3 regions of the Agrobacterium sp. NPDC090283 genome follow, and region 2 is predicted to be linked to each of the others. Evidence: riboswitches for the same ligand, from Rfam matches in the RefSeq annotation. Region 2 holds a riboswitch; each other region holds the start of a gene.
What was found. Region 2 has a riboswitch for cobalamin ahead of ACIQUH_RS04635 (ABC transporter substrate-binding protein). Riboswitches for the same ligand answer to the same signal wherever they lie in the genome.

Region 1 (3,270 bases), on a different contig from region 2:
CAGCGCCTCCCGCACTTTGATGTCGGCGGTAATCGGCCGCTTCGTATTGAGGAAGGCGAAATATTGATAACCGACCGGGAAGGACTTGATCGTCAGGGCCGGATTGGTTTCCAGCCGCTTCACGACTTCCGAGGGCAATCCAAAGGCGAGGTCCAATTCGCCCGCCTCCAGCGCAAGTGTCATGCTTTGCGCGTCGCCGAACCTGCGGAAATCGACGGGAGAGCGGGAAACCGCATCGGTAAAGTGAGCATTAGGCGCGAGTTTCAGCGATGTATCCGCCTTGAAATCTGCAATCTGATACGGCCCGGTGAAGAGAGCGCTGCCGTCGGCGGCCGGCGTATAGGCGACGAGCGGCCACTCCGCAAACAGCGCCTGCAGGAAGGACACCGGTTTCTCCGTCGTGATATCGAGCGTCAGTGCATCGACTGCCTTGAAGACAAGCTTTCCACCTGTCGCAAGCGCTGCCTTGTTGGTTGCGAAAGTATGCTCAAATCCGGCCGCAAGGGCTGCTGCCGTTACGGCAGAACCATCGGAAAAGGTCCGGTTCGGTTTCAGCGTCACTGTCCAGGTCAAATCGCCGGTGCGTTCCGCTTTCTCGGCAAGGTCAGGCACAAGCCGGCCCTCCTTATCGACGGTAAAGAGGTTCTGGCCCACTCCATGACTGACAAGAGCCCAGCCATTGGAGCCCTTTGCGGGATCAAGGCCACTTGTGATGTAAGTGGCGCCAACGCGCAACGGTTCGGTGGCAAGCGTATCGGCCGCCACGCCTGTGATGAAAGCCGCGAGCCCGGCTGCCGCCAGACGCGAAAAGCTCTTTATCGGCATTATGTTTCCTCTCATGCTATTCGGAAAGATTGCGCAGCCGCTGTTTGCGACCGGTCGGGTGATAGGCGAAGTCCTCGACGATACGACCACCAAGCAGGTGTTCGGCAACGATACGATCGACGGCCTCTTCGGTGACGCCGCCATAATAGGTACCCTCAGGAAAGACCTGCATGACCGGCGCAAGGTTACAGGGGCCGAGACAGGTCGATTTGGCCGTCATGGTGCCATCGCCCGTTACCCTGAGCTTTAGCCGTTCTTGCTGGTTGCGCAGATGCCCCCAGATCGCGTCCGCACCGGCTGAATTGCACGGGGCACCCTGACAGACGAGCACGCGGCGCTTTTGCGCAGGCACCAACGACCCCTCGCTTGCCGGGCGCACCGACGGTGAAAGATCGAGTTCCTTCGCCGTTTGGGCGAGGTCGTTGATAAGGGGCGTCATCAGGCTGCTTGCGGTAGGGCTCGCGGTTATAGAGAGCGGGGGCCAGGGGCGTGGGTCCGCTGCCCGCCATCGTTTCAGGCTCTTGGTGAGCCAGTTCTGAAAGCTCGGTTCCAATGGCAACATGAGCGGCACGAGAAGGAGATTGCCGAAACCCTCATCGATGAGCGCGCCGAGCGCTTCGCGCAAAGACGGCGTGCCCTGCTCGGTGAATGCGATGCGAACGGTTCTCGCTCCGCGCAGCTGCCCCGCCAGCGCCGCAAGACGCTGCATGTCCTGATGCGGCGCTGCCGCGAAAGCCGATTTGGCGACAAGCAGCACGGCGTCGGGCTGAGAGGGCTCTCGATAGGTTGGTTGGATCTCGGTTGTCACAATGCCTCATTCACGAGGCGGCGACGAAAATGACAGGCCTCCGGCATCAATGCCGGAAACAGCCATCATTCCCATGGCACCCCCCGACCACGGAATTACAATATGTCAGGCAGGTCTCCTGGCTTGCGGGTCAAAGCCACCTCACCCGTCTTCCCGGCATTTCTGCCAGTGACATTGTGGGCGATTGGCTCACCGCTTACAGTTGCGGGACAGCTCCGGATCTTCACCGGATTCCCTCTTAGCTTCCACCGGCTGGCGGAAGAACCATGACGGAGCGAACCTACACTGCCGCAGGCCGCTGTCAACCGCCTGCGCCGCAAGTGAACACGCTACGCAAGTCTCCTTCGTCCAATCAATTGTTACGTTATAAAATTACATACACATGGTTTTATTTGCTGGTCAACCCCATGTTTTACGATGCGGTACCGAATTGGCGCACCCACCACCGGCATCGCGTGGAAACCAAAAATCAAAAGGAAGATATGATCAATAGAAAATATAATTATATCAATATATAAAGCAAATAACATAAAGTAATTTATAGCTCACCGGAGGCCTCCCGGCGTCGCAATTCAAGCTCTTCACTGTAGCGCCTGAGCGTGTGGCTCTCCGTCAGCAGGCCAACCGGGCGGTTTTCGATCTTGTCATTGACGACCACCAGCGCCTCGCTTTCCGCTGCATCGAAAGCCGCCGCCGCCTGCCGGGCGTTCATGGTCGGCAGCAGCACGTCGTTCTTGTACTGCAGATAGGTTTCGAGACTGATCTTGCTGGGATCGCGATCCATCGGGTCGGCGTAGATTTCCGGCACGAGGACGATGCCGGCATAACGACCGTCATCATGGGTCATGATCACCCGTTGCGTCGAGCCGAGCGGGAACTTCTCCTTGAAGGCCGGAAGCCCCATGCTGACAGTGGCCTTGCGGATATCGGCACGCATCATCTTGCCGACTGTGAGGTCGCGGATCCAGCCGATATCGTGGGCACTGCGAATACTCTCGCCCCGCAGGTGAAAACGCCAGGTGGCGAAGGAGTAACCGAAGGTGGTGCGCACCACGAGCGAAGTGGTGATGACGGCGGCCAACACCAGGGCCGTGATCTGGAAGTCGCCAGTCAGTTCCAGCGCCAGAAACGTCATCGTCAGCGGGCCGCCGATGATGGCGGCGGCAAAGGCGCTCATGCCGATCACGGCGTAGACGATAGGTGCTGTCGACCCATAGCCGATATAGGGTGCGCAGAGCGCGAAAATCTTTCCGAGCAGCGATCCCATGAAGAGCGACGCGAAAAACAGGCCACCGCGGAAATTCGAGCCGATGGAAATGGCGCTGGCTGCCGCCTTCAGCACGAAAAGCCCGGCCAAGCCGTATATCGTCAGTTCGGCATCGATATTGAGATGCAGCGCGCCATGGCCGCTCGACAGCACCTGCGGTGAAATCAGCGCAAGCCCGCCCACCGCCACACCGCCGATGGCAGGACGCAGCCAGCCCGGAATGGCGCTTTTGCGTGCGGTTTCTTCGATAAAGGACACCGCCTGCATCAGCACGATGCCGATGGCCGCACACACGACGCCGAGAAAGATGGCAGGCACATAATCGGCCGGCGATACACGGCTGGCATCGACAATATCGATCGAGATGCCA
Region 2 (3,270 bases):
GGAGGCGCCGGCGGAAATGCCGAGAATATAGGGATCGGCAAGCGGATTGCGCAGAAGCGATTGCAGCACCGCTCCGGCGAGCGCCAAAGAAGCGCCGCAACAGGCGGCAACAACCGCGCGGCTGAGGCGGTAACTCCAGACGATACCCTCATCCAGCGGCTCCAGCGGATAACCCGCATGGAAGACACGGTTGGCAATGGTTTTCGCCACGACATCAAACGGAATGGCGGTCTCGCCGATGGCCGCCCCGGCCATCAGCGCCACGAGCAACAGGGCGAGCGCGGCAAGAGCCAGCCCCGCCCTGCCGAGATGAATGGAAAGTCCGTTCACTTCGCGAGGCCGGCAGCCGAAATCGCCTCGGCCAGCGTTTCGATGCCTTCGATGGTGCGGATGGTCGGGTTCATCGCCTGCGCATCCATCTCGAACACATGACCTTCCTTGACGGCGGGCATGATGCTGGCCACGGGATCGGTGGCGAGGAACTTCAGCTTGACGGCGACATCGTCGGCAGGGAACCGGCGGCGGTCCATCTTGCCGGCGACGACGATGGACGGATTGGCCTTGGCGATGGTTTCCCAGCCGACGGTTGGCCATTCTTCATCGCTTTCGATGACGTTCTTCAGACCCAGCGCGGACATGATGTAGCCGGGGGCGCCATTGCGGCCGGCCACATAGGGATCGATATCCAGCTCGGCGCTGGAGAACCAGAAGACGGCGGAAAGCTTGCCATTGGCGGAGGCGATCTTGGCGCGGGCGGCTTCCTCACGCTTCTTCAGATCGGCAACGACCTCTTCACCGCGATCCTGCACGTTGAAGATTTTGGCGAGATCGCGGATTTCCTGGTAGATCAGGTCCATGGTGAAGACGGTGTTGCGCACGCCGTCGCCGCCACCGGAATTGTCCTTGCCAAGGCAATCGGCAGGCGAGGTATAAACGGGAATGCCAAGTTCGGCAAATTGCGCCGGCGTTCCGACAACGCCTTCCGGGCCGATCTGCCACTGGAACTGCGTCGTCACGAGGTCCGGCTTCTTGCCGACGACCGCCTCGAAGCTGGGGTCATTATCGGCCAGCCGCTCAACCTTGGCATTGGCCTCCTCGTATCCCTTCAGAACCGGGCCGATCCACAGCGCGGTGCCGACAACCTTGTCGGCGAGGCCGAGCAAATAAAGTACCTCGGTCGTGCTCTGGCCGACGGACACGGTGCGGGCGGGAGCCTGCTTGAAGGTGATCTCCTGACCGCAGCTGTTGATCGTCAGGGGATAGGTGGTTTCGGCAGCATTTGCGGCGGTGACAGGCAAAACCGAAAGCGCAGCGGCCAGAAAGCCGGCATGGACCGGCAGGCGTCTAGAATGAAACATGTGTTCTCCAGTCGACAGTAAAACTTATTCCAGAGCAGCAGGCGTCAGAACGCGCAGCAACAGCGGGACGTCTTGTACGGAGAACGGTCTTGGGACGCAAACGAATGTTATGAAATAACATTACAATCTCCTCCTCCGGGCTTCCCCGCCCGTAACGATGGTTTATATTTTAACGGCAGGTCTCCTGGCTCACGGATTTGCGTCACTCATCTGCCTTCCCGCATTCCTGAGAATACAGTGGCATGACGCCTTCAAGCGTCACGGGGATGAACGACAATCCGCTTACAGTTGCGGGGGCAGCCACGGCATTGGGTGAAAAAATCGCCCGCACCATGTTCCCTATTAATCCCTTCGCCTTTCGGCTGCAGGAACCGTCGCTTTCTCACATAAGGGGCAAGAAGCGGGGCGTCAATTGCGATAGTGCCGCACCTCAGCACAAAGACGGGCCTGCAAGGGCGAAAATCCTTGCGGAACCGGAGCCTGCCGGTTGCGGCACGCCTTTCGACATGATGGTGAGCGTTTCGATGACCACCAGCCCGGATTGCGTCAGGAAATCGGTCAGAAGACCGCTGTCCCGCACGGCATCGAGACGGACAAGCTGATCGTCGAGATCGGAAAAATGCCGCCTCACCAGCGCAATCGCATCCGCCTCGTCACCGGCAACGACCGGGCCGACAATATGGCCCCGCCCCGCTGCACGCCGCAATGCGAAGGCGGCAAGACGATCGGCCTCGAACAGGCCGTAACCCGTATTTTCCCGGAGAAGGCGTTGCAGGACGCCCCGGCGCGAAACACCGAAAGCCACCCGATCCAGATCCGCCACGGCGGATAAATGATCCTCGGACAGCGGCTCGATTCTCTGTTTTCTTCCAAGCGCCGGCATCTCGGCAGTACAACGCGCCTTGCCGCGCAGGAGATGTATTTTTTCCGTCTCCCCGGCAAAACCCAGCCGCGCAAAAAGCCGCCGCGACGCTTCCGTCGCGTTCAAACGCAGGGCGGCGTCAGGGTAGCCCGCAATGAGTTGGCCGACCAGCCATGGTGCAACGCCCTGCCCCTGCAAACGCGGGGAAACGATGACCATGCCGACCGTCGCGAAACCCTCATCATAAGGAAACAGCATTGCGGTTGCGACAACGCGGTCTATCTCGTCCAGCGCGGCAAGGCCGACGCCACATTGACGCAGGAAACACCATTCGTTCGCGTGATATCGCCATCCGACAGCCATGGACAAAGCATGCAGATGATCGGCCTCCACATCGGCGATATCCACTGTCCGCAACTCGAAACTATCGACTTTGAGCAGCTCCATGACAAACGGCTCTCATTCCCTCCGGCGCGGAACCTTGATCCCGGCATCCCAGCTCACGACATCCGAAGATAACCAGCCTCGTCAGCAGGAATTTTTTGAAAGTGCTGAAAGGACACAACAATCTACTGAAATCACGCCTATTTCAGCAGATAAACGCCGCAGGCCGCTCTAAGCTTTTCGGCGTTGAAGCGACGGAGACAGCCATGAACGCAATCGACATTCTGGAGCGTCTTGTCGGCTTCCCCTCGGTCGTAGGAACCGCCAATGGCGACATTGCCGGATGGATCGCCGATTATCTGGAAAGCCACGGCGCGAAAGTATCGCTGCTTGCCGGCCCGGAGGGCGACCGCGCCAATCTCTTCGCCAGCTTCGGCCCGACCGATGCCAGTGGATACATCCTGTCCGGCCATATGGATGTGGTGCCTGCCGGTGAGCCGGAATGGTCCTCCGATCCCTTCACGCTGAGAGCCGGAGGCGAGCGTCTTTACGGACGCGGAACCACCGACATGAAAGGGTTTCTGGCCACGGTTCTCGCCGCGGCACCGGCATTTTCACGCATGGCGCTGAAGCGGCCCGTTCATATCGCCTTTTCCTATGACGAGG
Region 3 (3,270 bases), on a different contig from region 2:
CCGAAATCTCGGTAAACGGCACACCATAGACCCGCTCCACATCATAGGGCGAGAACAGGTACATATCCTCGTTATTGCGGGCGAGTTCGAAGGTGATGTCCGGGATCACCACGCCGAGCGACAGGGTCTTGATACGGATCTTTTCGTCGGCATTTTCACGCTTGGTATCGAGGAAGCGCATGATGTCAGGGTGGTGAGCATGTAGATAGACCGCGCCGGCACCCTGGCGTGCACCCAGTTGGTTGGCGTAGGAAAACGAATCTTCCAGCAGTTTCATGACAGGAATGACGCCGGAAGACTGGTTTTCGATCTGCTTGATCGGCGCGCCAGCCTCGCGAATATTGGTCAAGGAGAGCGCCACGCCGCCGCCGCGCTTGGAAAGCTGCAGCGCCGAATTGATGGAGCGGCCGATGCTTTCCATATTGTCTTCCACGCGCAGCAGAAAACACGAGACCAGCTCGCCGCGGCTCTTCTTGCCGGCATTGAGAAATGTCGGTGTTGCCGGCTGGAAGCGGCCGGAAATGATTTCATCGACCAGATTGCGGGCAAGCTGCTCATCACCACGCGCGAGAGCCAGCGCCACCATGCAGACGCGATCCTCATAACGCTCGAGATAACGTTTTCCGTCGAAGGTCTTCAGCGTGTAGGAGGTGTAATATTTGAAGGCGCCCAGAAAGGTCGGGAAGCGGAATTTCCGGGCATAAGCCTCGTCATAGAGGTCGCGGACGAAATTGAAGGAGTACTGATCCAGCACCTCCTGCTCATAATATCCCTCCGTCACCAGATAATCGAGTTTTTCCCTTAGGTTATGGAAAAACACCGTATTCTGGTTGACGTGCTGGAGGAAATATTGCCGGGCGGCGAGGCGATCCTTGTCGAGCTGGATCTTCCCGTTCTCGTCATAAAGGTTCAGCATCGCGTTCAGTGCGTGGTAGTCCAGAGCCGCATCGAGCGGTTTCTGGCTTGCTGCTACCGGCTGTTTGGCGTCCTTGCGCAGCGCGCTCGAGGTCAGCGTGTCCAAAATCGTTCCAATCCATGTTTGACGTTGGCGACATCTTCCTCCGTGCCGAGAAGCTCGAAGCGATAGAGAAACGGCACTGCGCACTTGCGCGAGACGATATCTCCGGCGGATGCGAAAGCTGCGCCAAAATTCGTGTTGCCCGCCGCGATGACGCCGCGAATGAGATTTCTGTTGGAGGGCTCGTTCAAGAACCGGATAACCGGTTTCGGCACGGCCCCTTTTGTGCCGCCGCCCCCATAGGTGGGGGTAACGAGCACATAGGGCTCCGACACCTGAGGCACGTCATCCTCAGCGCCGAGCGGCAGGCGAAACAAACGCCGTCCCAGTTTCAGAAGGAAACGATGGGTGTTTTCAGAGCGGCTGGAATAATAGACGATCAGGCCCATCGCCCCACCGCCTCAGCTGATCGAGCCAATCATGTCAGGCCGGAAACCCGCCCAATGGCGTTCGCCGGCGACGACCACGGGAACCTGCATATAACCAAGGCCACGGACGTGATCGAGCGCGTCAGCATCCTCGGAAATATCGACAATCTCATAGGGAACGCCGATGCGGTCGAGGGCGCGGTACGTGGCGGTGCATTGGACGCAGGCGGGTTTGCTGTAAACGGTGACGGTCATAATTTCCCTTTCGAAGCCGATTTAGGACACGGCTCAACATTGCCGATTGCACTCGCAATCGGGTGGCGATGGATCTGTCATTCAGGCAAAACGTGCAGCTTGGAGAGTTCGTCGCATTCCAGGCGGAAACCGGGTTTCCTTTTCCTGGCGATCTTCAAGCCGCGGAAAATCACTCTCTACGCCGACGAGCGTAGCAACTCAAAAGAATGCACTGGCATGACTTCACCCCGAAGCTTGTTCTGGAGGGGGCAGAAAAGGGCGAACGCAAATCATTTGCGTCATACACCTTCCTCCGGACACCCCGCCCGTGGACGTTTGCGCTCAAGGCAGGTCTCCTGACTTGCGGGTCACAACATCTATCCCGGCCTTCCCGGAGCTTTCAGCCCCAGTGACCCAAATCGGAACGATGCTCACCGCTTACAGTTGCGGGGGCAGTTTCGGCCTTGCTCCGCCAGGATGGCGTTACGCACCGAATTCCCGTCTTAGCTCCCAATCCTTGCGAATCGGAAGAACCTCGAACACCACATATAGTATATGAGGAAATTTTCGCGTCAATGAATAGACACACAAAAGCCCCACCCTGTGGATCAAAAAGATTCAACACATGGTCAACAAAGGCTTAACGGCAAATGCGCTTTGCGGCTGAAGAACGGAAAAGCGTTAATCTATTCCCAGATATCGATGCGAATATCGGCGGGACGGGCGTTTTCGATCACCCTTTTTCCGTTGGGAAGATCGTTCTCGAATAGTTTGGCGTGGATTTGAGCGGCATCGAGACCATAGCCCAACCATCTGTTGCGCAGCCTCTCTTCCAGCACCGCGACGGAGGGACCCACAAGGATGGTGAGGTCGAAGCTCCTGGAAAGCGTCGTCCACGGCGCTTCGTTCAGCAGCAGGTAGTTGCCTTCGGCAAGGACGAAACGTGTTTCCGGTACGATAGCGCGGGCGGACGCAATGGCGATTTCGCGGGAACGGTCGAAAACCGGGACAAGGACTTCCTGGCCGCCTTTACGAACGGCCGACACTATATCGAGGAAGCCGCGCACATCGAAAGTTTCGGGCGCGCCCTTTCGCGACAGCAGCCCCCGCTCCTCAAGAATACCGTTATCCATATGGAAGCCGTCCATCGGCAGAACGGCGGCCGTCTCGCCGCGCGTGAGCAAAGCATCACAAAGGGCGTCCGCCAGCGTGGATTTGCCGGCCCCAGGGGGACCGGCTATGGCAACGATAAAACGGGATCTACCTTCTGCCCGCCGAAGAACATCCTCGACGATCGTTTCAAGCTTCAGCGTCATGCGGCAAGCGTTTCCTTCGGCGCTTCCTTGGCACCGGTCATGAAGGCGACGGCATCCGACATCGAATAGTCCTTCGGATTGATGACGCACAGGCGCTTGCCCAGCCGGTGAATATGGATGCGATCCGCAACCTCGAAGACATGCGGCATGTTATGCGAGATCAGGACGATCGGCAGGCCACGGGACCGTACATCGAGAATAAGCTCCAGAACACGCCGGCTTTCCTTAACGCCGAGTGCTGCCGTCGGCTCGTCGAGGATGACGACCTTGGAACCGAATGCCGCCGCACGCGCCACGGCCACACCCTGGCGCTGGCCACCGGAGAGGGTTTCCA

Region 1: another riboswitch for cobalamin. It lies ahead of ACIQUH_RS21115 ((2Fe-2S) ferredoxin domain-containing protein); the one in region 2 lies ahead of ACIQUH_RS04635 (ABC transporter substrate-binding protein).
Region 3: another riboswitch for cobalamin. It lies ahead of nrdH (glutaredoxin-like protein NrdH); the one in region 2 lies ahead of ACIQUH_RS04635 (ABC transporter substrate-binding protein).

What each region holds. Positions count from the first base shown of each region.
Region 1 is NZ_JBIVYG010000016.1:115,137-118,406, reverse strand. It holds gene ACIQUH_RS21120 (ABC transporter substrate-binding protein) at 1-825, opposite strand, end outside; gene ACIQUH_RS21115 ((2Fe-2S) ferredoxin domain-containing protein) at 842-1,633, opposite strand; cobalamin riboswitch at 1,725-1,917, opposite strand; gene ACIQUH_RS21110 (hypothetical protein) at 1,900-2,151, shown strand; gene ACIQUH_RS21105 (chloride channel protein) at 2,172-3,270, opposite strand, start outside.
Region 2 is NZ_JBIVYG010000002.1:365,044-368,313, forward strand. It holds gene ACIQUH_RS04630 (FecCD family ABC transporter permease) at 1-330, opposite strand, end outside; gene ACIQUH_RS04635 (ABC transporter substrate-binding protein) at 327-1,358, opposite strand; cobalamin riboswitch at 1,515-1,749, opposite strand; gene ACIQUH_RS04640 (GNAT family N-acetyltransferase) at 1,789-2,667, opposite strand; gene argE (acetylornithine deacetylase) at 2,871-3,270, shown strand, end outside.
Region 3 is NZ_JBIVYG010000008.1:25,623-28,892, reverse strand. It holds gene nrdE (class 1b ribonucleoside-diphosphate reductase subunit alpha) at 1-1,021, opposite strand, end outside; gene nrdI (class Ib ribonucleoside-diphosphate reductase assembly flavoprotein NrdI) at 1,009-1,407, opposite strand; gene nrdH (glutaredoxin-like protein NrdH) at 1,420-1,641, opposite strand; cobalamin riboswitch at 1,949-2,173, opposite strand; gene ACIQUH_RS13410 (nucleoside triphosphate hydrolase) at 2,307-2,936, opposite strand; gene ACIQUH_RS13405 (ATP-binding cassette domain-containing protein) at 2,933-3,270, opposite strand, start outside.